DNA from 2 places in the Rheinheimera sp. WS51 genome. Region 2 is predicted to be linked to the other one. Evidence: predicted binding sites of a transcription regulator. Region 2 holds the regulator's gene; the other holds the start of a gene.
What was found. The regulator FNR, encoded in region 2, switches genes on or off when oxygen is low (the NO sensors DNR and NnrR bind a similar motif). The targets are predictions, from matches to a motif close to TTGATNTANATCAA.
Positions count from the first base shown of each region.

Region 1 (10,608 bases), on a different contig from region 2:
TTATAGCCGCCCTTATTTTTTTAGCTATAGGATCTTTAAGCTGGCTAGCCTTAGGCCAAGGCGTAAAAATGTTAGTTGACCAAGGCTTTGCTCAAGGTAATGCAAGCCAGCTCAATTATGTCACTGGCTTTATTTTATTGTTATGTTTAGTGGCGTCAGTGGCCACTTTTGCTCGGTTTTATTTAATGACTTGGTTGGGCGAGCGGGTAAGTGCCAATATCCGCAATACCGTGTATCAGAATATGTTAAAACTATCGCCTGCCTTTTATAGCGAAATGCGCACCGGAGAAATTATCTCGCGTTTTACCGCTGACACCACCTTATTACAAAGTGTGGTTGGCTCTAGTTTATCTATGGCCTTGCGCTCTAGTGTTACTATTGTCGGCGGTTTAATTATGATGGCACTAACTAGCGTAAAAATGACACTGTTAGTCTTGATTGCGGTGCCCTTAGTCTTGTTACCTATTTTTATGTTAGGTAAAAAGGTACGGCTTTTAGCCCGCGCCAGTCAAGATAGGCTGGCTGATGTTGGTGCTTATGTTGATGAAAGTATACATGAAATTCATACCGTGCAGTCTTATACCCATGAGCAGCATGATATACAGCGTTTTGGCCAGCGCATAGAGCAAGTTATGCAGGCAGCTAGCGGCCGTATTTTTTACCGTGCCTTGTTAATTGCTATGGTAATGATGCTAAGTATAGGCGCTATGGTGCTAGTAAGTTGGGCTGGCGCTCATGATGTTATGGCCGATAAAATGACCCCAGGCGAGTTAACGGCTTTTATGTTTTATGCTGTTATGGTGGCCGGAGGCGCGGCGACCATAAGCGAAGTAATAGGTGATATTCAGCGAGCAGCTGGTGCGGCTGAGCGCTTAATTGAATTAGCAGAAATGCCAGTTGATATTCAATCAGCTGAAATAACCGTACCTTTACCCCAGCCAATTACCGGTGCTATTGAGTTAAAGCAATTAAGTTTTGCTTACCCTAATACAGATGACAAGCTAGTGCTACAGCAATTACAGCTGGCTATTAAACCAGGCGAGCGCATTGCCATAGTTGGCCCAAGCGGTGCTGGTAAAACCACTTTGTTTCAATTGTTGCAGCGGTTTTATCAGCCCAGTCAAGGCGCTATTTACTTAGATGGCGTGGATATTAACCAGCTTGAGTTAGCACAACTACGCCAGCAATTTGCCTTAGTGCCACAAGATGCCGTTATATTTGCTGACAGTGTGTTAGAAAATGTGCGTTATGGCCGACCAGAAGCGACTGAGCAAGAAGTGGTGAAAGCTTGTATTGCGGCTCGTGCCGATGGCTTTATTAACGAATTAAGTGCAGGTTATCAAACCCAATTAGGCGAGCGCGGGGTTAAGTTATCTGGTGGGCAAAGGCAGCGAATTGCTATTGCTAGAGCTATTTTAGCCGACCGGCCAGTATTATTGTTAGATGAAGCCACCAGTGCCTTAGATGCCTTAAGCGAGCAGCAAGTTCAGTTGGCGCTAGAGCACTTAATGCAAAATAAAACCAGCTTAATTATTGCTCACCGTTTGGCAACAGTGGTTAATGCTGATCGGATTATTCTATTAGATAAAGGCCGTATTATTGCCAGTGGCACCCATCATCAACTAATAGAGCAAAGCCCGCTGTATAGTGAGCTAGCGAAGCTGCAGCTTTTGCATTAACAACTAGCACTAACAAAAAAGCCTGCTAAAAATTAGCAGGCTTTTTTAGTGTTTAGTGTTTAGTGTTTAGTGCACTGCAGCTTATTGGCAGCCGCCGCAACAAACCCCGCCTTCGCCATGGGCTTTGGCTTTAGGTTGCACAAACAAAATTTCATTTTCTAATAAAATATGCTGCATTAAATCTTGTCTTAATTCTTCAAGGCCAATATACAGCGCGGTCCAAGTGTTACAAGCACCCGCTGGCAAAGTAATATCATTAGTGAGTTTACACAAGGTTTCTAGCGCATCGCCATGCTGAATGTGCTCTTCTTCCATTACGCTAATTGGGCCTGATGGGTAAATACCACCTGCAAGCATAGGAAATAAAATTTGTTCTTCTTTCATCATATGACTTTCTAATTCTTGATACATTTGCTCTAAATGTTCGGTTAAACCGTTAGGGCAATTAGGGTCCATACCGTGAACATGCTCAACCCGACGGGCTAAACGGGTTAACTCAGGTAGCTGTTGCCTATGACGCTGGTGAAAGCGTGTAACTATGTGCTCAATTAACTCTTTAACTGGCTTTTCTTGCCAGTTTATATGGTCGGTTGTTTGCTGCTGTAAGGCAGTTAATGCGGTAACAACGTCTTGTTCGTTTAGCTCACGTTTGGCTAAAGCTTCGCGTAAACTTAGTTGGCCACCACAACAAAAGTCTAATTTAAATTGATGAAATACTGCTGTTGCTCCAGCAACAGATGTCGCAATGCTACCTAAAGATTGATCTAATAATGACATACTGACTCCTAGCTAAATAATAAATAAAACTTGTTATATAGCTGTATAGAGCAAGAGTTAGGCCAAAACTACCACCATTGATTTATATGGTTTTATTTAACGCTATGGTATATTAAACCCATATTAAGCTAGGTTTAAATAACCATGAAAGGGTGAAAGCTACCATGCTAGAGCAAAGCCTTATTGCTGATTTAGTCACAGACTTACCGGCTGCGGTTCGTTTGCAACGTTTAGTGAGTACTTTACGTAGTCATTTTAATTGTGGTGCTGTGGGTCTATTAAAGTTAGAGCATGAAATTTTAAAACCTGTGGCCTTGCATGGGTTAGTGCGCGAAGCCCATGGTCGGCGATTTTTAGTGGGTAAGCACCCGCGATTAGCCGCTATTTTAGCTAGCCGTAATCCAGTGAGGTTTGATCCCAGTTCAGAGCTACCCGATCCTTATGATGGCTTATTAGCCGATCAACCCGGTAAAGCGTTACCAGTACATGATTGTATGGGCACCTCTTTATTTATTGAAGGCCGCTGCTGGGGAGTATTAACCCTAGATGCGCTAGACGGCAATAGCTTTAATCAGGAGACGGTTATAGAGTTACAGCGTTACAGCTTATATGTTGAGGCAGCGGTTAGGTTAACTGAGTTAGAGCAAGCCAATAGAGCGCTGCGAACAACCCATCAGGCAAATGAGCCAGTATTTACAGCCAATGATCAGCAATATGAACTTATTGGCCAAAGTAAGCCGCTACAGCAAGTACTGCAAGAGTTAGCAATAGTCGCAAATTCAGACTTACCGGTTTTATTATTAGGTGAAACTGGGGTAGGTAAAGAGCTATTTGCAAGGCAGTTACATCGTAGCTCTAACCGAGCGAAAAAGCCGTTAATTTATTTAAATTGTGCGGCTTTACCGGAAAGCTTGGCAGAAAGCGAGTTATTTGGCCACACTAAAGGGGCTTTTTCAGGTGCTAATAGCGAACGTGCTGGTCGCTTTGAAGCTGCCGATGGCGGCACTTTATTTTTAGATGAAGTAGGGGAATTGCCCTTAGCGGTGCAAGCTAAATTATTACGAGTATTACAAAACGGTGAAATTCAACGTTTAGGCTCAGATGAATCAAGAACCGTCAATGTACGCTTAGTTGCTGCAACCAATCGAGATTTAAAGCAGCAAGTGAAAAGTGGTGAATTTAGAGCTGATTTATATCATAGATTGTCGGTTTATCCGTTACCTATACCACCATTAAGAGAACGCAGAGATGATATTCCATTATTAGCCGGGCATTTTTTAGAGCTAAATAGTCGCCGTTTAGGTTTACGAGCTTTGCGCCTTGAACCACAAGCTGAGCTAGCATTATTAAGTTATAACTGGCCGGGTAATGTGCGCGAGTTAGAGCATGTTATTAGCCGCGCTGCAATTAAAGCGCTAAGTCATGGTGCTTCACGCAATGATATTGTAACTATTGCTTCTGAGTTATTAGATATAGAAGCCAGCTCAGCGTTAATGGGTGAACATGAGTTAATTCATAAACAAGTCGTGGCAGGTGTGTCATTAAAGCAAGCAGTTAATCAATTACAACGCCAGATGATAGAGCAAGCCTTAGTTAACTCTGCAGGTAGTTGGTCACAGGCAGCACGGCAGCTAGAAATAGATGCCAGTAACCTGCATAAATTAGCCCAGCGTTTAGGAATGAAATAATGTTGCGCTTTATGGGAGTGCTGTTTTGGCGTTTTTTGGCCATTATCAGCTTATTATTAGGCCTAATAGGTATGGTATTGCCGGTGATGCCAACAGTGCCATTTATATTAGTCAGTGCTTGGGCGGGCGGTAAAGGCTGGCCGGCATTAGAGCGCTGGTTATTAGCTCAGCCTCACCTTGGGCCTGCCATTTTAAAGTGGCGCCAATACGGTATAGTGCCCAGAAAAGCTAAATACTTATCTATAGGTATGATGTCTATAAGTGGCATTGTATTACAGTTTTCAGCAGCTATTTTCTGGGTGAAAATAGCTGTACCTTTAATTATGTTAACCGTTGCTATTTGGATCTGGCTGCGACCAGAGCAGATCCCTGAGCAATTGGCAGAGAATAACAATGACAACGTCTCTTAACAAAAAACAACTAAAACAAATAACCCCTGAACAAGCTATGCGTTATAGTCGTCATCTTATGCTGCCGGCCATGGACTTTCGCGGTCAAGAAGCTTTATTAGCCAGCAAAGTACTGGTTATCGGCATGGGCGGTTTAGGCTGTGCGGCGGCTCCTTATTTGGTTGCTAGCGGCGTTGGTGCTATTACTTTGGTAGATGATGACAGTATTGATAGCAGCAATTTACAGCGACAAATTTTGTATCGTGAAACGGATATTGGTTTAGCTAAAGTACAGCAAGCGGCAACCCAGCTGCGACAGTTAAATAGTGAAATACAAATTGATACTCTGACGCAGCGTTTAACGGCAGAAGACTTAGCCCAACTGATCCCGCAGTATTCATTAGTCTTAGATTGCACCGATAATTTAAGTACTCGTAACGCCATCAATGCTGGCTGCGTTAAGGCTAAGGTGCCCTTAGTATCTGGTGCGGCTATTCGCTTTGAAGGCCAAGTGGCCAGCTTTAGCATGCAGGGCGATCAAGCCTGTTACCATTGTTTAAGTCAGCTATTTGGCGAGCAGCAATTAAGTTGCATGGAAGCCGGCATTTTATCGCCTGTAGTTGGCATTGTCGGCACTATGCAAGCACTTGAAGCGGTGAAAATTTTAGCCAAAGTGGGCCAGCCTTTATTTGGTAAACTGCAGTTATTTGATGCTATGTATAGCCAATGGCAGCAGTTTACTTTAACTAAAGATCCGCATTGTTCAGTCTGCTCTTTGCTTTAAAGCTGATCATGGAGTGCTAATCGCTTGTCGCTAGGCCTAAGTGTTTGGTACGAACCAGCTGCATTAATTTATAAGCATCGTTTAGGTTACAACTTTCATGTTCACGTTTTATATAGCCAAGTGACGTTAACTCTAAATGCCAAGTGGGTACTACATCAACAGTGGCTAAGGTTTGCTTTACACAATTAAGCGCACAACCATCTACAGCTAAAATGGGCCGGCCAGATTTAGCCACTTTAACCAACTGCTTCACTTTACCGCCAACACCAGCAATACAAGACATTTGAGCCGAACCTTCTCTGTCTAAAACTACAGCCAAGTCATTAGCTAGTTGTGCAACATTTGAACAACCTGAGCAGGCGTAAACTAAAGGCTTATCTTTATAATTTATGGTCATTAACTTGGCTCCTATAAGGTTACAACAAAGTAAGTTGTAACCTTAAGTCTAGAGCGCAATTAAAATGTTGACTTGATATATATCAAACTAAAGCTAGGCTAGCGCCGATTTACTGACAAATAATAAACCGGCTTAGAGCATTATTGAAACGAAGTGTCTTATTAGCCAGGCCGGCCATCAGGACGCGGGGTAGTTAATACCGGAAAATATACGATAACATAGAGCAAATAAGCGACACACCAAGCAGCCACGCCCAACATTAACCAATGTGTTGTTTCAAGCGGCCAAATTGAGATTAACAGTGTTCTACTTACTGCCGCAGCAATAACTAAAATAAAGGCAACAGACATTATGGCTTTGGGTTTTAATACTCGGCCACTATGACCTAAAGAAACGCGTGCCATCATACTTAAGATCATCGAGCCCATAGCCCCAGCAGTTAACGCATGTAAGGCAACACTATTGCTTATTGGTAAACCGGCATAACGGGCGCTATAAAGCGCTAAGCCAATTGGGATAAACCAATAAGCAATATGCAATGACCATAATAAAGGCACTTTAGCGGTGATCCATATTTTCCAGCGAGCGCAGCGAATAGCAATGGCTATAGCGCTAATGGCAAATAAAACACTAATAGCATAAGCATGAATGTACTGAGTTAAGGTTAAAAAGTGCAGAATGAAAATTAACCAAAGCGAACCTAAAGCAATACGATCTAACCAGACTATAGGCTCGGCTTTTTTAGTTTGAGTGCCGTTCGCGGTAAACATAGGCAATACCCTGCCACCGACGATGGTCATTAATAAGGTGACTAACCAAACCGCATTTTGGCTGCCCAGCTGCTGTAAATCATAGCGGTGATAAGCAACACCTATGTACATTAATAAGTTACATATAGTCAGTAGCGCCAACACAGGAATAAAAAACAAATTGCGCTGTTGGCCGGTTTGAATAAGGGGTTTGGCTAATAAAAAAGCACAAACAGGTAAAAAACTAAGATCAATAGCAGCAACCAATACTAAGGGTAAAGATTGGCCAAATAATAAGACTAAGCGACCGGCTAACCATAATAAGGTAATAAACAATAAAGTTTTGCCATGAGGCGCGCGCAGGCCAGTCCAGTTTTGCACTGCGGTTAATAAAAAACCGATAACAATAGCAACAACAAAGCCAAATATCATTTCATGGCTATGCCAAAACAATACATTGGCAAAGGGCGTTAGTTGTATATGCCCGGCTAAGACAAGCCCCCAAAGCAACATAGCAATAGCGCTAAAAGCCCCACCTAATAAAAACATGGGTCTAAATGCTTGTCGCAGTAATGGCATCAGTTTTTGCTCTGTAGCAAGATCACTAATTTGCATGTTTATTTATCCTATAAAAAGTCATCATTTTCCTGTAAGAAGTTATTTTCACGTGCTAATTTAAGTCGCTGTTGAAATTGTGCTGCTTGGTTTGCAAAAAACATTGTCACCATACACAGTGCAAGCACACCATATAAAATCATAAAGCAGCCTGTAACAATGCCGAGTATATCTTGTGCTACACCAAATAAAATTGGCAAGGTACAACCGCCTAATGCACCAATAGCGGCAACAAAGCCCCCCGCTGCGCCCATTTGGGTTGGGTAATAATCGTAAAGCACTTTATAAACACTAGCTCGGCCAAAACCTTGGGCAACACCAATAATAAAAATAAGCGCAGTAAACCACCACACATTGACAGAGATAGAAATAGTGACATCTTTTTCAATGCCATGAATAAGCATGGTAGTAGGTGGGTAGCTTAAAAAGAATAAGCAAACAATACAGACCCAAAATACAGTCCAGTTTACTGCTCTCCCACCATATCTATCAGCAAACCAACCGCCTAAGGCTCGCATCATTGATGAGCTAGCAACAAAAAATAAAGTAAATGCCATGGCTTGTTGCGCCGTTAATTCATAGGCTTGCATATAGTATTGTGGTAGCCAAAGCAGTAAAGCTAAGAAGCTGCCGAAAACAAAGTAATAATACAGTGAAAAACGCCAAACTCTGGACTGAGCACTAAGCTCGCGTAATGAACTGGTTTTAACCGTACTGTTTATTTTTGGCGGCGCTACATTAGGCGCTAACAGTGCAAACAATAAGATTAATAACACAAGCCCTAGAGCATAAATAGGACCAATCCAGCGCCAATCTAGAAAATGTAATATAAGCGGTATTAAAATAAAATTGATTGCTACGCCTACATTACCAACGCCAAAAATACCTAAAGCTCGGCCTTGTTGCGCTGTGCTAAACCAATCAGATACATAACGAGTGCCAATGCTAAATGATGCACCACTAACACCAAACCAAAGCCCTAGCCACAAATAACCTTGAAAGTTATTAATATAAGGCAAAAGTAGTAATGGGGGTAATACCAATAACATGAGCGCTATCCACAGCTTTCGGCTGTTATAGCGATCAGCCAGTAAACCTACAGGGATACGCAATAAGGCGCCAGATAATATTGGCGCAGCTAATAAAACCCCGTACTGCGTTGCTGTTAATTTTAGCTGTTGCTGCAGGTTTAAGCCCATAACGGCATAAAGGGTCCAAATTGAAAAACAACCAGCAAAGGCTAGCGTGGCAATAATTAAAGCTTTATTTGCATTAACCCGTTTTACTTGCATGTTATTACCCGTTAGTAAGCCATAGCTTTAGTTTACTCAGTGCAATTAATTTTGCAGTGAATTCTAGGGTGTACCTCTGATGCGTTTATTTATACTTTTTTATTTTACCGCTTACCACTTAAGGGGTAGCTGCTATTGTCAGAATGCCAGTTACGGCTTTAAGTGCACTACTTACAATAGGTTATAATATTTATTTAACAACCACTTGGCTTTTTTTTAGTTTGTTTTATATCAAAGATTTTGTCGGGTTTGATCCTTACAATGAGTAGGGTTAATTAGTAAATCCCTTGGAGGGGTAATATGTCAGAGCCGTCATATTCAGCACAAAACAGTAGCAAATTAAGGATCCTTAATTTTGCTGATCAAAAAATAAAAATGCTGCACTTAGCGTGGTTTGCATTCTTTCTAACTTTTGTTATGTGGTTTGCTCATGCTCCTTTGCTTATTCATATCAAAGAAGCGTTAGCGTTAAGTGATGCCCAAGTAAAAGCCTTACTTATTTTAAACGTCGCTATTACCATTCCTGCACGAATTGTTGTCGGCATGATGGTAGACCGCTATGGACCGCGTATTGTTTATTCATTAGTGTTATTTATATCTGCCATGCTGTGTATTGGTTTTGCTTTTGCTCAAACCTATAACATGCTGGCCATAATGCGATTTTTATTAGGTTTTGTCGGCGCCGGTTTCGTTATTGGTATTCGTATGGTAGGTGAGTGGTTTCCGCATAATCAGGTTGGCACAGCAGAAGGCATTTATGGTGGCTGGGGTAACTTTGGTTCAGCGGCAGCTGCTATGACTTTACCAGCATTAGCGTTAATGTTTGGTGGTGAAAACGGCTGGCGCTACGCTATTGCTGCGGTTGGTGTTATAAGTGCAGTGTATGCCTTAATATTTTATAAATTAGTACGTAATACCCCTAAAGGTTCGGTTTATTTTAAACCGAAAAAAACCGGTGGCATGATGGTTTCAAGCTGGCGCGATCTGTACTTGCTAATTATCATGAATATACCAATGTATTTAGCCCTAGGTATGTTGGCATGGCGTTTATCCCCAGCCGGAGTAGAGTTATTCTCTACGAATATTATGTACGGATTTTGGGGGGTGTTGGTGGTACTGTTTATTGGCCAAACACAACAAATTTGGAGTGTTAACGTAGAGCATTTACGTGCTGGTGTAGCTGAAACGGATAAATATAGCTTTAAACAAGTCGGTATTTTAAATGTGGCTTACTTTACTACCTTTGGCTCTGAGCTCGCCGTAGTATCTATGTTACCTTTATATTTTATAGAAACATTTGAAGGTTTGTCTGCTGTTAAAGCAGGCTTGTTAGCCTCAGGCTTTGCCTTTATGAATTTGGTATCTCGGCCTATGGGCGGTTGGATTTCAGATAAATTTGGCCGTCGCAAAAGTATGCTTATTCTTATAGGTGGCCTAGCTGCAGGTTACTTTTTAATGGGCTTAATGGATAGTCATTGGTGGATCCCATTCGCGGTTATAGCCACTATGTTATGTAGCTTCTTTGTTCAAGCCGGTGAAGGTGCTGTTTTTGCTATAGTGCCACTAATTAAACGCAGTATGACAGGCCAAATAGCGGGTATGGCTGGTGCTTATGGTAACGTAGGCGCTGTCGTATATTTAACTGTATTAAGCTATGTTGATTACAGTACCTTCTTTTTTGTAATCGCCGCTTCAGCTTTAGTAGGATTATTTAGTGTAATGTTTTTAGACAACCCTAAAGGTCATATTACTGAAGTGGGTGAAGATGGTACTGTGCATCATATTAGTGTTGGATAAGGCACTGGCCTAAACACAGAAGTTAGGAGTTAGTTTTAAGGTGAGCGAACAACAGCTACAGCTTGTATTTAGTCAGCTCAGTGAAGCCGGCATTAAATCGGTTAATGAAGATGCTGTTGCTAGCTATATCCCTGTTGATGCTCACCTTATGACATACAAAGGAGCCTGTTTTGCTTTAGCCGATGGCGTAAGTACCGCCGAAGCAGGACAGCAAGCCAGTACCTTAGCTGTGCAGCGATTCAGTAAAGAGTATCCACAAACGCCAGATAGCTGGTCAGTAGCTTATAGTACCGAACAATTATTAAAAACAATTAACGATAAACTGTATCAATTAAGTCATGTTTTTAATCACTCTAGTAATCATGAGCAAAAAGGCTATTTAACTACTTTTACGGCTTTAGTTTTAAAATCACAAACCGCGCACTTTTTTCATGTTGGTGA
Region 1 covers NZ_JBOTRC010000009.1:11,274-21,881, reverse strand. Annotated here, with positions in the region: gene ACRCA4_RS10940 (ABC transporter transmembrane domain-containing protein) at 1-1,679, shown strand, start outside; gene ytfE (iron-sulfur cluster repair protein YtfE) at 1,761-2,456, opposite strand; gene norR (nitric oxide reductase transcriptional regulator NorR) at 2,621-4,144, shown strand; gene ACRCA4_RS10925 (YbaN family protein) at 4,144-4,554, shown strand; gene moeB (molybdopterin-synthase adenylyltransferase MoeB) at 4,538-5,317, shown strand; gene ACRCA4_RS10915 (putative zinc-binding protein) at 5,334-5,714, opposite strand; gene ACRCA4_RS10910 (NnrS family protein) at 5,876-7,078, opposite strand; gene ACRCA4_RS10905 (MFS transporter) at 7,090-8,370, opposite strand; gene ACRCA4_RS10900 (NarK family nitrate/nitrite MFS transporter) at 8,671-10,167, shown strand; gene ACRCA4_RS10895 (protein kinase domain-containing protein) at 10,208-10,608, shown strand, end outside.
Region 1: the regulator FNR is predicted to act here: its motif matches at 5,787-5,800, upstream of ACRCA4_RS10915 (putative zinc-binding protein).

Region 2 (10,608 bases):
AACTATGTAGACGTTCCAGAGGGTGAAGTAACCGATCATGTGGTTGATGGTATTCAAGAAGTAAATAACCCACTACCTCGCTGGTGGACCTATTTATTTTATTTAACTATCGTATGGTCTGTTTTCTATTTAGCCCTATACCCAGGCTTAGGTAACTTTAAAGGCTTTTTAAACTGGACTAGCTCTAACCAAGGCATTAAAACCTTAGAAGAGTCTCGTGCTGCTGTGGAATTAGCCAAAGCTGAAGGCCACCGAGTTCAGCTTGATCGCGAAGTTGAAGTTGCCAATGAAAAATATGGCCCTATATTTCAACAATTCGCCCAGCGTGATGTGATTGACTTAGCTTATGATGATGAGGCTATAAAAATAGGTCAGCGCCTGTTTTTACAAAACTGCTCGCTATGTCATGGTTCAGATGCGCGTGGCCAAAAAGGTTTTCCTAATTTAACCGATACCGATTGGTTATATGGTGGTACCCCAGACAAAATTAAAGAAACGATTATGTTTGGTCGTAAAGCTGCCATGCCTTCTTGGACTGAAGCCTTAGGTGGCGAACAAGGCGTAAAAGAAATGACCGCCTATGTTTTAAGCTTATCTGGTCGTGAAGTTGATCAAGTAGATGCCAATGCAGGTAAAGCTAAATTTGCTTTATGTGCTGCTTGTCATGGTATGGATGGTAAAGGCAGTCTTGCTCATAACCTACCCTTTGGCGCGCCAAACCTAACAGATAACGTTTGGTTATATGGTGGCTCAGCTAGAGCAGTAACTGAAACTATTAACTTAGGCCGTGCTGGTGAAATGCCACCATTTCATAAAACCTTGGGCGAAGATAAAGTACATATCTTAACTGCTTATGTCTATCGTTTAGCTAACCCAGAAAAGCCAGCTAATTAATCCAGCCTTAAGTGTTGGTGTAGTAAATTTATAAGCCCCGGTTGCGGGGCTTATTTCTATCTAAAATGAGGTTGTTATGCAGCAAGATATTAAACCTTGGTATAAGCAATTATGGCCTTGGCTTCTAATCGCTATACCGGTTTTTACCGCCCTTAAAGCTGTGCATACCGTTTACATAATGCAAGGTAACATTCCTGATATGGTTGTAGATGACTACTACAAAGAAGGCCAAGCAATTAATCAACAACTGGCCTTATATCGAGAAGCTGAACTGCGTAACCTAGAGGCTAAGGTGCTTATTGCAGCAAACCAAGTGATTATTCGTTTTAGTCATAATAAAACATTACAAGACACAGTGTTACTGTCATTTTATCACCCAACAATGTCGGTGAAAGATTTTGAACTTATTGCCCAGCGCAGTGGCCAACTTCTTTATATTGCGACGCTACCAAGCGCACTAGAAGGCAACTGGCGTATTGTTGTTTCTGATGACTCTACGGATTGGAAGCTTAGAGCTAATTTAATTTTACCTTCTACGGAAGAAATTCCCTTAGGCTATTAACAGGACAGTTTTGTGAGTACGACTCGCTGTTTTCATTGTCATGAGTCAGTTCCTACAACTGCTGACTATACACTTGTTTTTGATGACAAAAGCCGTCACTTTTGTTGCCCGGGTTGCCTTGCTGTTGCCCAAACAATTATTGATAGCAATTTAGCTGACTATTACCGCTTTAGGACTGCGCCTGCTACAAAAGCGGCACCTTTACCAGACTCCATTAAAAACGAATTAAGCCATTATGACTCAAGTGATGTACTAGACGATATTAGCCAGCTTCATGGTGAGTTAAATGAAATTGAACTATCTATCGAAGGCATTAGCTGTGCTGCTTGCGCTTGGTTGATTGAAAAGCAACTACGACAATTTGCCGAAATAGCTAAAGTGAATGTTAATTCAACTACCCAACGTTGCTACTTACTCTGGCATGCTCAAAAGTTGCCTCTAAGTCAAATTATTTCAGCACTGCAAGAAATTGGCTATCAAGCCAGCCCTTTTATAGCGGATAAAGAAGAGCAGAGCTTTAAACAAGAGCTTAGTCACTATTTAAAACGCTTAGCCGTATCTGGCATTATATCAATGCAGGTGATGACTATTGCTTTTGCTTTATACTTTGGTGATTACACCGGCATTGAACAATCTCATCAAGGGTATTTGCGTTGGATTAGCCTGCTGCTAACCCTACCCGTTGTGTTGTATTCAGCATTGCCTTTTTTACGTAGTGCCTTACGTAGTGTTAAAAGCCGGCAATTAAATATGGATGTGCCTGTTAGCCTGGCTATTTATTATACTTTTGCCGCATCTGCCTACGCTACCATATTTAATACAGGTGAAGTTTATTTTGAATCTGTCTGTATGTTCACTTTTCTATTGCAGTTAGGTAAATTTTTTGAGTTCCGCGCGCGCGCTAAAGCCAGAGACGCGACAAGTAACTTGCTAAAAGTCATGCCAGTTAGTGCAACCTTAATTAGCAATAATGAGCAACAGATTGTCTCGGCTCGGCGCTTAAAAGCTGATGATATTATTCTAATTAAACCCGGTGAAACCATTGCTGCTGATGGCGTCATTATTCAAGGTGATACCACTGTTGATGAGTCTATGCTTACCGGTGAATATAGGGCTATAGAGAAAAACCTCGATGATACCGTCCTTGCCGGCAGCGTAAATCATAACGGATTAATTCAGGTTAGCGTAATTACACCGCTAATGGCTTCTCGATTGGGCCAAATTATTGCTCTGCAACACCGTACTTTTAGTCAAAAACCCGCCTTATTGCAAAAAACGGATAAGTTAGCGCAAAACTTTATTGAGAAACTGTTACTTATTGCGGTACTTACTTTCTTACTGTGGTATTTCTGGTTAGATCCTGATCGTGCTTTTTGGGTTACGCTTTCAGTGTTAGTCGCCACCTGCCCTTGCGCTTTAAGCCTAGCTGCGCCAACAGCTGTTACTTGCTCATTAGCACAATTAAATAGGCAAGGTATTTTAGTTAAAAATAGTGAAGCTTTAGATGCGATCCCTGATATTAGCCATATTGTATTTGATAAAACCGGTACCTTAACTCAAGGCCAATTTTCACTAAACCACGTACAGCTTTTTAATAACAACTATAACCGCGAACAAGTACTAAATATTATTGCTAACTTAGAAATTAACTCTGAGCATCCTATTGGCCGTGCGTTTAGCCCTTTTTACCAGCAGCCTTTATCGTTATCACAGATAGAGATCACTGTAGGTGGTGGGATTTCTGCTTACCATCAACAGCAACTAATTAAAGTGGGTAGCGCTAAGTTCTGTCAAGTCGATGCCGTTGCAGACGCTATGGTCTATCTATCTATTGGTGAGCAACTTATTGCCAGTGTTAGTTTACAAGATGCATTGCGACCTGAAATTCCACGTTTAGTATCACAGTTAAAATCTAAGGGCTATCAACTTGTTATGTTAACCGGCGATAGCTCTAGTCAAGCAGAGCAGCTTCAGCAGCAACTTGGGTTTGATATTATGCATAAAGGCTGTTCACCAGAGCAAAAAGTTGCACATATACAAACGCTTGTTGCTAAGGGCCATAACGTTATGATGCTAGGTGATGGTATTAATGATAGTCCTGCTTTTCATGCTGCGCATGTTTCTGTTGCGTTGCAGTCTGGCACCGATTTATCTAAAAACCAAGCTGATGTGGTATTATTAAAGCCTGATCTTAGTTTGTTATTAAAACTCGTTAAAGGGAGTAAACTGGCTAAGCTTAGACTAAAACAAAACTTAGCTTGGGCTGTAGGCTATAATGTGATTATTATCCCTTTGGCTGTCGCTGGTTTTGTGTCTCCTTATATTGCGGTGTTAGGAATGTCTTTTAGTTCATTGCTAGTTGTCTCTAACTCGTTAAGGCTATTAAAAATATGAACGTTATCTATATTCTAATCCCTATTGCTATTTTATTCGTTGTGTTTGGCTTAACAATATTTTTTTGGGCGGTGCGTAGAGGCCAATTTGACGATTTAGAAAAACAAGGCTTTAGTATCTTATTTGATGAAACAAACGAAAAAAAACAGTTAAAAACTTCGTCTGATAAGTCCAAACACCATGAGTAATGATGTTATTGCGGCTATAGCAATTGGTTTTATTGGAAGTAGTCATTGCTTAGTTATGTGTGGCGGCATAGTGGCCGCCTTACAATTAGCAATGCCAAAAGCTAATACCGCACGAAAACTTTGGTTACAGCTGGTTTTAAGCTTAGGCCGTTTATCTACTTATAGTTTATTTGGTGCTGCTGTGGGTTATTTTGGCGCTAGCGCAATGCAATTAGCTGGCGGCTCATTATTATGGTTACGCTTAGTTGCGGGTTTATTATTGATTGCAATTGCGCTCTATATTAGCCGGCTTTGGTTTGGCCTATTGAAATTAGAACAACTCGGCCAAGGTATTTGGCGTTATATTCAACCTCTGACTAAACATTGCTTGCCTTTAGACTCGACAAAAAAAGCCTATTTATATGGCTTATGCTGGGGATGGCTGCCTTGTGGTTTAGTTTATAGTGCTTTAAGTTGGAGTTTAGTCAGTGGCGGCGCTAGCGCTGGCGCTCTTGTTATGTTTGCTTTTGGTCTGGGCACTCTACCTGCCATTTTACTTTCTGGTCTTGCAGCACAAAGGTTAAACACCATAAAAAATAATTTAATAGTAAGATACCTGACCGCTTTAATATTAGCGTCTTATGGGTTATATACCCTTTGGCTTGCTGCGAGTCGGCTTTTTCATTAAGCTTTAATTTTAACTTATCTTATAAAAGGTCTAAACATGCAGAAATCTGCTTTAAAGTGTCAAGATTGTGGTTTTAGTCAGTTATGTTTACCTTTTTCATTAAACCGCTTAGAAATGGATCAGCTTGACGATATTATTCAGCGTAAAAAACCGTTTCATAAAGGAGATATGTTATTCACAGCTGGGATGGCGCAAAAATCGCTATTCGCTATTCGCTCGGGCACTTTCAAAAGTTTTACTATCACGACGCAAGGTGATCAGCAAATTACCGGCTTTCATTTACCTGGTGATATTTTAGGTTTTGATGCCTTTAATACCGAACAACATCCTAGCTATGCTGAAGCATTAGAAACGGCTATGGTGTGCGAAATACCTTTAACTAATTTAGAACATTTACTAGGTCAGTTACCCCGTTTACGCCAACAAATAATGCGCTTAATGAGTCAAGATATTCAAGCTGATCAGCAAATGATGCTGCTATTAAATCATAAAACAGCAGAGCAAAAGCTAGCCAGCTTTATTCAGCAGCTATCACAACGTTATGCAAGTCGAGGCTTTGCTGGAACTGAATTTAGGCTAACCATGACTCGTAGTGATATTGGTAATTATTTAGGCTTAACGGTTGAAACGGTAAGTCGGCTCCTAAGTAAGTTAAATAAAGCGCAACTTATCACCGTGGAAGGCAAGCTAATTAAAATTACTAATCCTAGTCAACTATCTGAATTAGCATCCTTATCTGCGCGGTGTTAAGATTTAAATTAGTATAAATTTTAAGTTAATTACCCCCGGTTATCCTATTATGTGACTATACTAATCTAAACACTATAACCCGCATTATGATGAGGAGTCGGCTATGTCTGCTTATAGCAATGTCTTAGTAGTATTAGATCCTGCCGCAGAGCAGCAAAAAGCACTTAATCGTGCAATTCAATTGGCAAAATTGCAGCCCTGTCGATTAACTATATTTTTAACTGTTTATGATTTTTCTTATGAAATGACAACGATGCTTTCGGGCACAGAGCGTGAGTCAATGCGCCAAGCAGTTATTGCTGATCGTGAGCAGTGGATCCAACAGCTTCTTAATCAAACCCATAGCGCAGAGCTTGATATAGAAATATTGGTGGTATGGCATAACCGCCCTTTTGAAGCTATTGTCCATACTGCCATAGAGCAAAATATTGATTTTGTTATTAAAGGCACTCATGATCATGATGTATTAAAATCAATGATATTCACACCAACAGACTGGCATATTTTGCGCAAGTGTCCCTGCCCTGTGCTGTTAATAAAAGAACACGAATGGCCGACACAACGTAATATTATAGCTGCCGTTCATGCTGGTAGTGAGCAAGACCATCACTCAGAGCTTGATCAGCGTATTGTTAAAAAGGCACTGCAAATGGCGGCCTTACTTGATGCTAAAGTGCATTTAGTTAATGCCTTCCCTGGCACGCCCGTTAATATTGCCATTGAGATCCCCGAATTTAATCCACAAGAATATAATCAAAGTATGAAACAGCACCATATTGATGCTGTAGCTAAGCTAGCTCAACAATTCAATATTCCACAACAACGCTGTCATGTTATTGAAGGTATGCCTGAGGATGCTATTCCCAATGTAGTAAAAGAGCATAATGCGTTAATGGTAGTTATAGGCACTATTGGCCGCACGGGATTTTCTGCAGCTATTATTGGCAACACTGCAGAGCATGTGATTGACCAATTAGATTGTGATGTACTGGCAGTAAAACCGGCCGATTTTATTAGTCCATTACAAAAAAATTAAAATTAAAGCGGTTTTAGGCTTAGGTTGCTTTGGTATTTGCCTTGCCTTAGTTATAATGTGCGCCATTTTAGATTCAGGTTCAATATTATGACTCACGCAGCGCAAGCTAAAGCCCAGTATAGTTTAAATAAATTACATAAACGCTTACGCCGCAATGTAGGACAAGCAATAGCCGATTTTAATATGGTTGAAGACGGCGATAAAATTATGGTTTGTTTATCGGGCGGTAAAGACTCATACACTATGCTTGATATTTTGCTTAATTTGCAAAAGTCTGCCCCTATCAACTTTAGCATAATCGCCGTTAATTTAGATCAAAAGCAACCTGGCTTTCCTGAGCATGTGTTACCTAACTACCTAGATGAGCTTGGCGTTGAGTATCTTATTGTTAATGAAGATACGTATTCTATTGTTAAAGAAAAAATTCCTGAAGGTAAAACAACTTGCTCGCTGTGTTCACGCTTGCGTAGGGGCATTTTATACCGCACGGCAAACGAATTAGGCGCAACTAAAATTGCTTTAGGTCATCATCGTGATGATATGCTTGAAACCTTATTTTTAAACATGTTCTTTGGTGGCAAAATGAAGTCGATGCCACCAAAACTTGTTAGTGATAATGGTGAGCACATAGTGATCCGGCCTTTAGTTTATTGCAAAGAAAAAGATATTGAAAAGTTTTCAGTCGCTAAAGCCTTCCCTATTATTCCTTGTAATTTATGCGGCTCGCAAGATGGCCTTCAGCGTCAAGTGGTTAAAGAAATGCTACAAGACTGGGATAAACGCTTCCCAGGCCGTATTGAAACCATGTTTCAGTCTATGCAAAACATTGTGCCGTCACATATGGTTGATAAAAACTTATTTAACTTCGCCCAATTGAGTAAGGACACAAGCGTGATCGAAGGTGATACCGCTTTTGATAAACCAACAATTTCAGCTATTCCTGTTGGCTTTGTTACAGATGAAGATGAAGAAACCTCAGAAGTGCACTATATTGCTTTAAGTTAAAATTTTGCCAACGTAAATTTATTGAACACAAGCTTATTTGGGTTTGTGTTCTTTTTTTTCCCACCACTAATCAAACGATTAATCTCTGTGACTCTGGCTTACTCTTTATTTCAGCTCAATTAACCTTTTTAATTGGCAGGGTTATTTTGCTCTAGCAACGGCAATAAATAAATTGGTTTTTCAGCAAAATGCCATTGCCTAGTTGCTGGCGCATCAAGTGCTTTTAAGCGTATTTCGCAGCGTTGTTGTTGGCATTTGGTTACATCTTGTTGCTCTGGCGTTAGTTGATGCTCTGGGCTGTCTTGCTGTGAAAAAACGGCTATTACACCAGTTACTTCAGGCAACCAACGTTTACTTACACTACCAGCTAACTCCGTTAAAACTAAAGTAAATTGTTGCTGAAAATGGTTTAGCTCTTGTTGGCTCATAGTCTGCTGTAATGGCATTCTAGTGCGCAAGCGTAAGGTTAACTCACAGCTTGGGTGGTTATCTGCTTGTTGTAAAATAAGCCGTGCCTTACTGTCTTTTAATGCTTCATCATAAGGTAAGTTAATTTCACCGTTAGCAAATAAAAACAAAGGAACATTGTGGATATCACTGGTTAAGCGTAAATCTATAAAGCGGCACTCGCCTTTTCGATCAGTATTGGTCAGTAAAAAAGCTAAGGTTAAATCAGTAAATTCAGGCTTTTGAAGCGTTTTCATTTTTTTGTATAAGCTATCGTAGCTTATCATCATAGTTGCATGAGATGGCAGTGCTGTTAACAAGACCAAGAATAAAAACTTATACATTTTACTGCTCCAAAAACTTGCGGTTATAACGGATCATACTTTGTATTTCAGCAATATATTCTTCGCCACGCTCAGAGTACGCCGATAAACCTTCGGCTAATTTTTCACCACGTAGTGGTTTATTTTGCTGCCTTAATTGCTGCCTTATTTCACGCAAATGTTGGTATGTATAGAATGAGTTTAAGTTATAAAAGTAACTGGCTATACTTTGAGCCGGCCCATTAAACTTAGCCACTTCATGCAACTGGCCTTCATCTCGTGATGAAGGAATAATGCCGCAGCCTTGCTTAAAGCACCACTGGCCAAAAAAATTATAACCTTCAACGGCAAAACGGCTGGTTCCCCAGGCAGATTCATTGGCAGCCTGCATCAATACTAAGCTTTGTGGAATAATATCCACTCTGCTTAATAATGCTGTCATTGTATTGTTGTCAGACGTAGTCACCTCTAGCCTAAATTCATCATATAAACTGTATAAAAAAGCATTTTCAATAGCGGTTAGCTGTAAACCTTTTTGTCGTTTTTCGATAATTTCTAGCAATTGACTTCTCAAACTGCGCAAACGTGCGTTCTCACGCTTAACATGGGGTTTTAAGTAAGCAAAAAATGCTCTTTTTTTATCAGACGTCTGGCTAAAAGCATTAAAGTCTGGCAACGGCTGCTGCTCGGGTAATGGCAGAGTATAGGATAGTCTTTGCGAGAGCTTTACTTTATCTTTGCTATTTAGCCCTTCTAATCTGCTAGGTTGCTGCCAGTCTTGTAATGAGTCTTGCTGCCAAACTGGCTCTAACTCAGTAAAAGGGCTAATTAATGCAACGATAAAACCTAACCAAAAAATGGTTAGCAACACTTTACGAATAAACATCTGATCCTTAAATACCCATTTAGCTTGCAGCGCTAAGCGTTTTGTACTTAGTGTTTTATTTACCATAAACACCCTAACATTTTAAGCTGTCTATTTTACCTAGATATCTTTGACTTTACGACCCATTCGCTAATTTGCTCTGTTCTGAGCGCTGAAATGAAAATAAGCTATAAAATACATTGCAAACTTACTTCAAGTATGTAAAAAATGGACGCTTAAATTATAGCAACCTAGATGGTTAGATGTGTTTTAAGGCCAATATATGGAATTTATCCCCCGCTCCACTAAACTCAATGGCGTTTGTTATGACATTAGAGGTCCTATTGCTCAAGAAGCTAAAAAGATGGAGGATGAAGGGCAACGCATTCTTAAGTTAAATATTGGTAACCCTGCCTTATTTGGCTTTGAAGCGCCCGATGAAATTTTAAAGCATGTGATTCATAATTTACCGTCTGCCCAAGGCTACTCTGATGCACAAGGTATCTACTCAGCCAGAGTGGCTGTTGCTCAGTATTACCAGCAACGCGGGATCTTAACTGCCGATGCTGATGATGTATATATTGGTAATGGCGTATCTGAACTTATCTTAATGTCACTACAAGCCTTACTTAATAATAACGATGAGGTATTAATTCCGGCCCCAGATTATCCATTATGGACTGCAGCCGTTAACTTAGCCGGTGGCAAAGCGGTGCATTATCATTGTGATGACAAACAAGGTTGGCTGCCAGCACTTGATGATATCAAAGCTAAAATTACGGCAAACACTAAAGCCATTGTGTTAATTAACCCGAATAACCCGACTGGTGCGGTGTATCATAAAGCCTTTTTACTAGCGCTATTGCAGCTAGCCCGTGAGCATAAGTTAGTTGTATTAAGCGATGAGATTTACGATAAAGTACTTTATGACGACAGCCAACATGTTAGCACCGCCGCACTAGCTGACGATTTATTTATATTAACATTTAGCGGTTTATCTAAAAACTATCGCATTGCTGGTTTTAGAGTTGGCTGGTTATTAGTATCTGGCGCTAAAATGCAGGCCAGAGCATATATTGAAGGGCTAAATATTCTAGCTTCTATGCGCCTTTGCGCCAATGTGCCCTGTCAGCATGCCATTCAAACTGCTTTGGGTGGCTATCAAAGTATTGATAAATTGGTGCAACCCGAGGGTCGCTTATATCAGCAAATGGATTTAGCCCATAATTTGATAAATCAAATTGATGGTTTAAGCTGTATTCGACCTAAGGGCGCCATGTATCTTTTTGCTAAATTTGATCAAAAAAAGCTAAAGATACACAATGATGAGCAATTTGTTTTAGACTTTTTACGTCAGAAAAAAGTGTTATTAGTTCATGGCCGTGCTTTTAATTGGCCTACCCCAGACTATTTTAGACTGGTATTTTTACCACATAAAGACCAACTTACCTCTGCTATAACTGAACTTGAACATTTT
Region 2 covers NZ_JBOTRC010000007.1:1,452-12,059, reverse strand. Annotated here, with positions in the region: gene ccoP (cytochrome-c oxidase, cbb3-type subunit III) at 1-894, shown strand, start outside; gene ACRCA4_RS09520 (FixH family protein) at 971-1,456, shown strand; gene ACRCA4_RS09515 (heavy metal translocating P-type ATPase) at 1,469-3,850, shown strand; gene ccoS (cbb3-type cytochrome oxidase assembly protein CcoS) at 3,847-4,038, shown strand; gene ACRCA4_RS09505 (sulfite exporter TauE/SafE family protein) at 4,031-4,705, shown strand; gene fnr (fumarate/nitrate reduction transcriptional regulator Fnr) at 4,742-5,455, shown strand; gene uspE (universal stress protein UspE) at 5,559-6,491, shown strand; gene ttcA (tRNA 2-thiocytidine(32) synthetase TtcA) at 6,579-7,496, shown strand; gene ACRCA4_RS09485 (DUF2987 domain-containing protein) at 7,625-8,287, opposite strand; gene ACRCA4_RS09480 (glucosaminidase domain-containing protein) at 8,289-9,218, opposite strand; gene ACRCA4_RS09475 (pyridoxal phosphate-dependent aminotransferase) at 9,415-10,608, shown strand, end outside.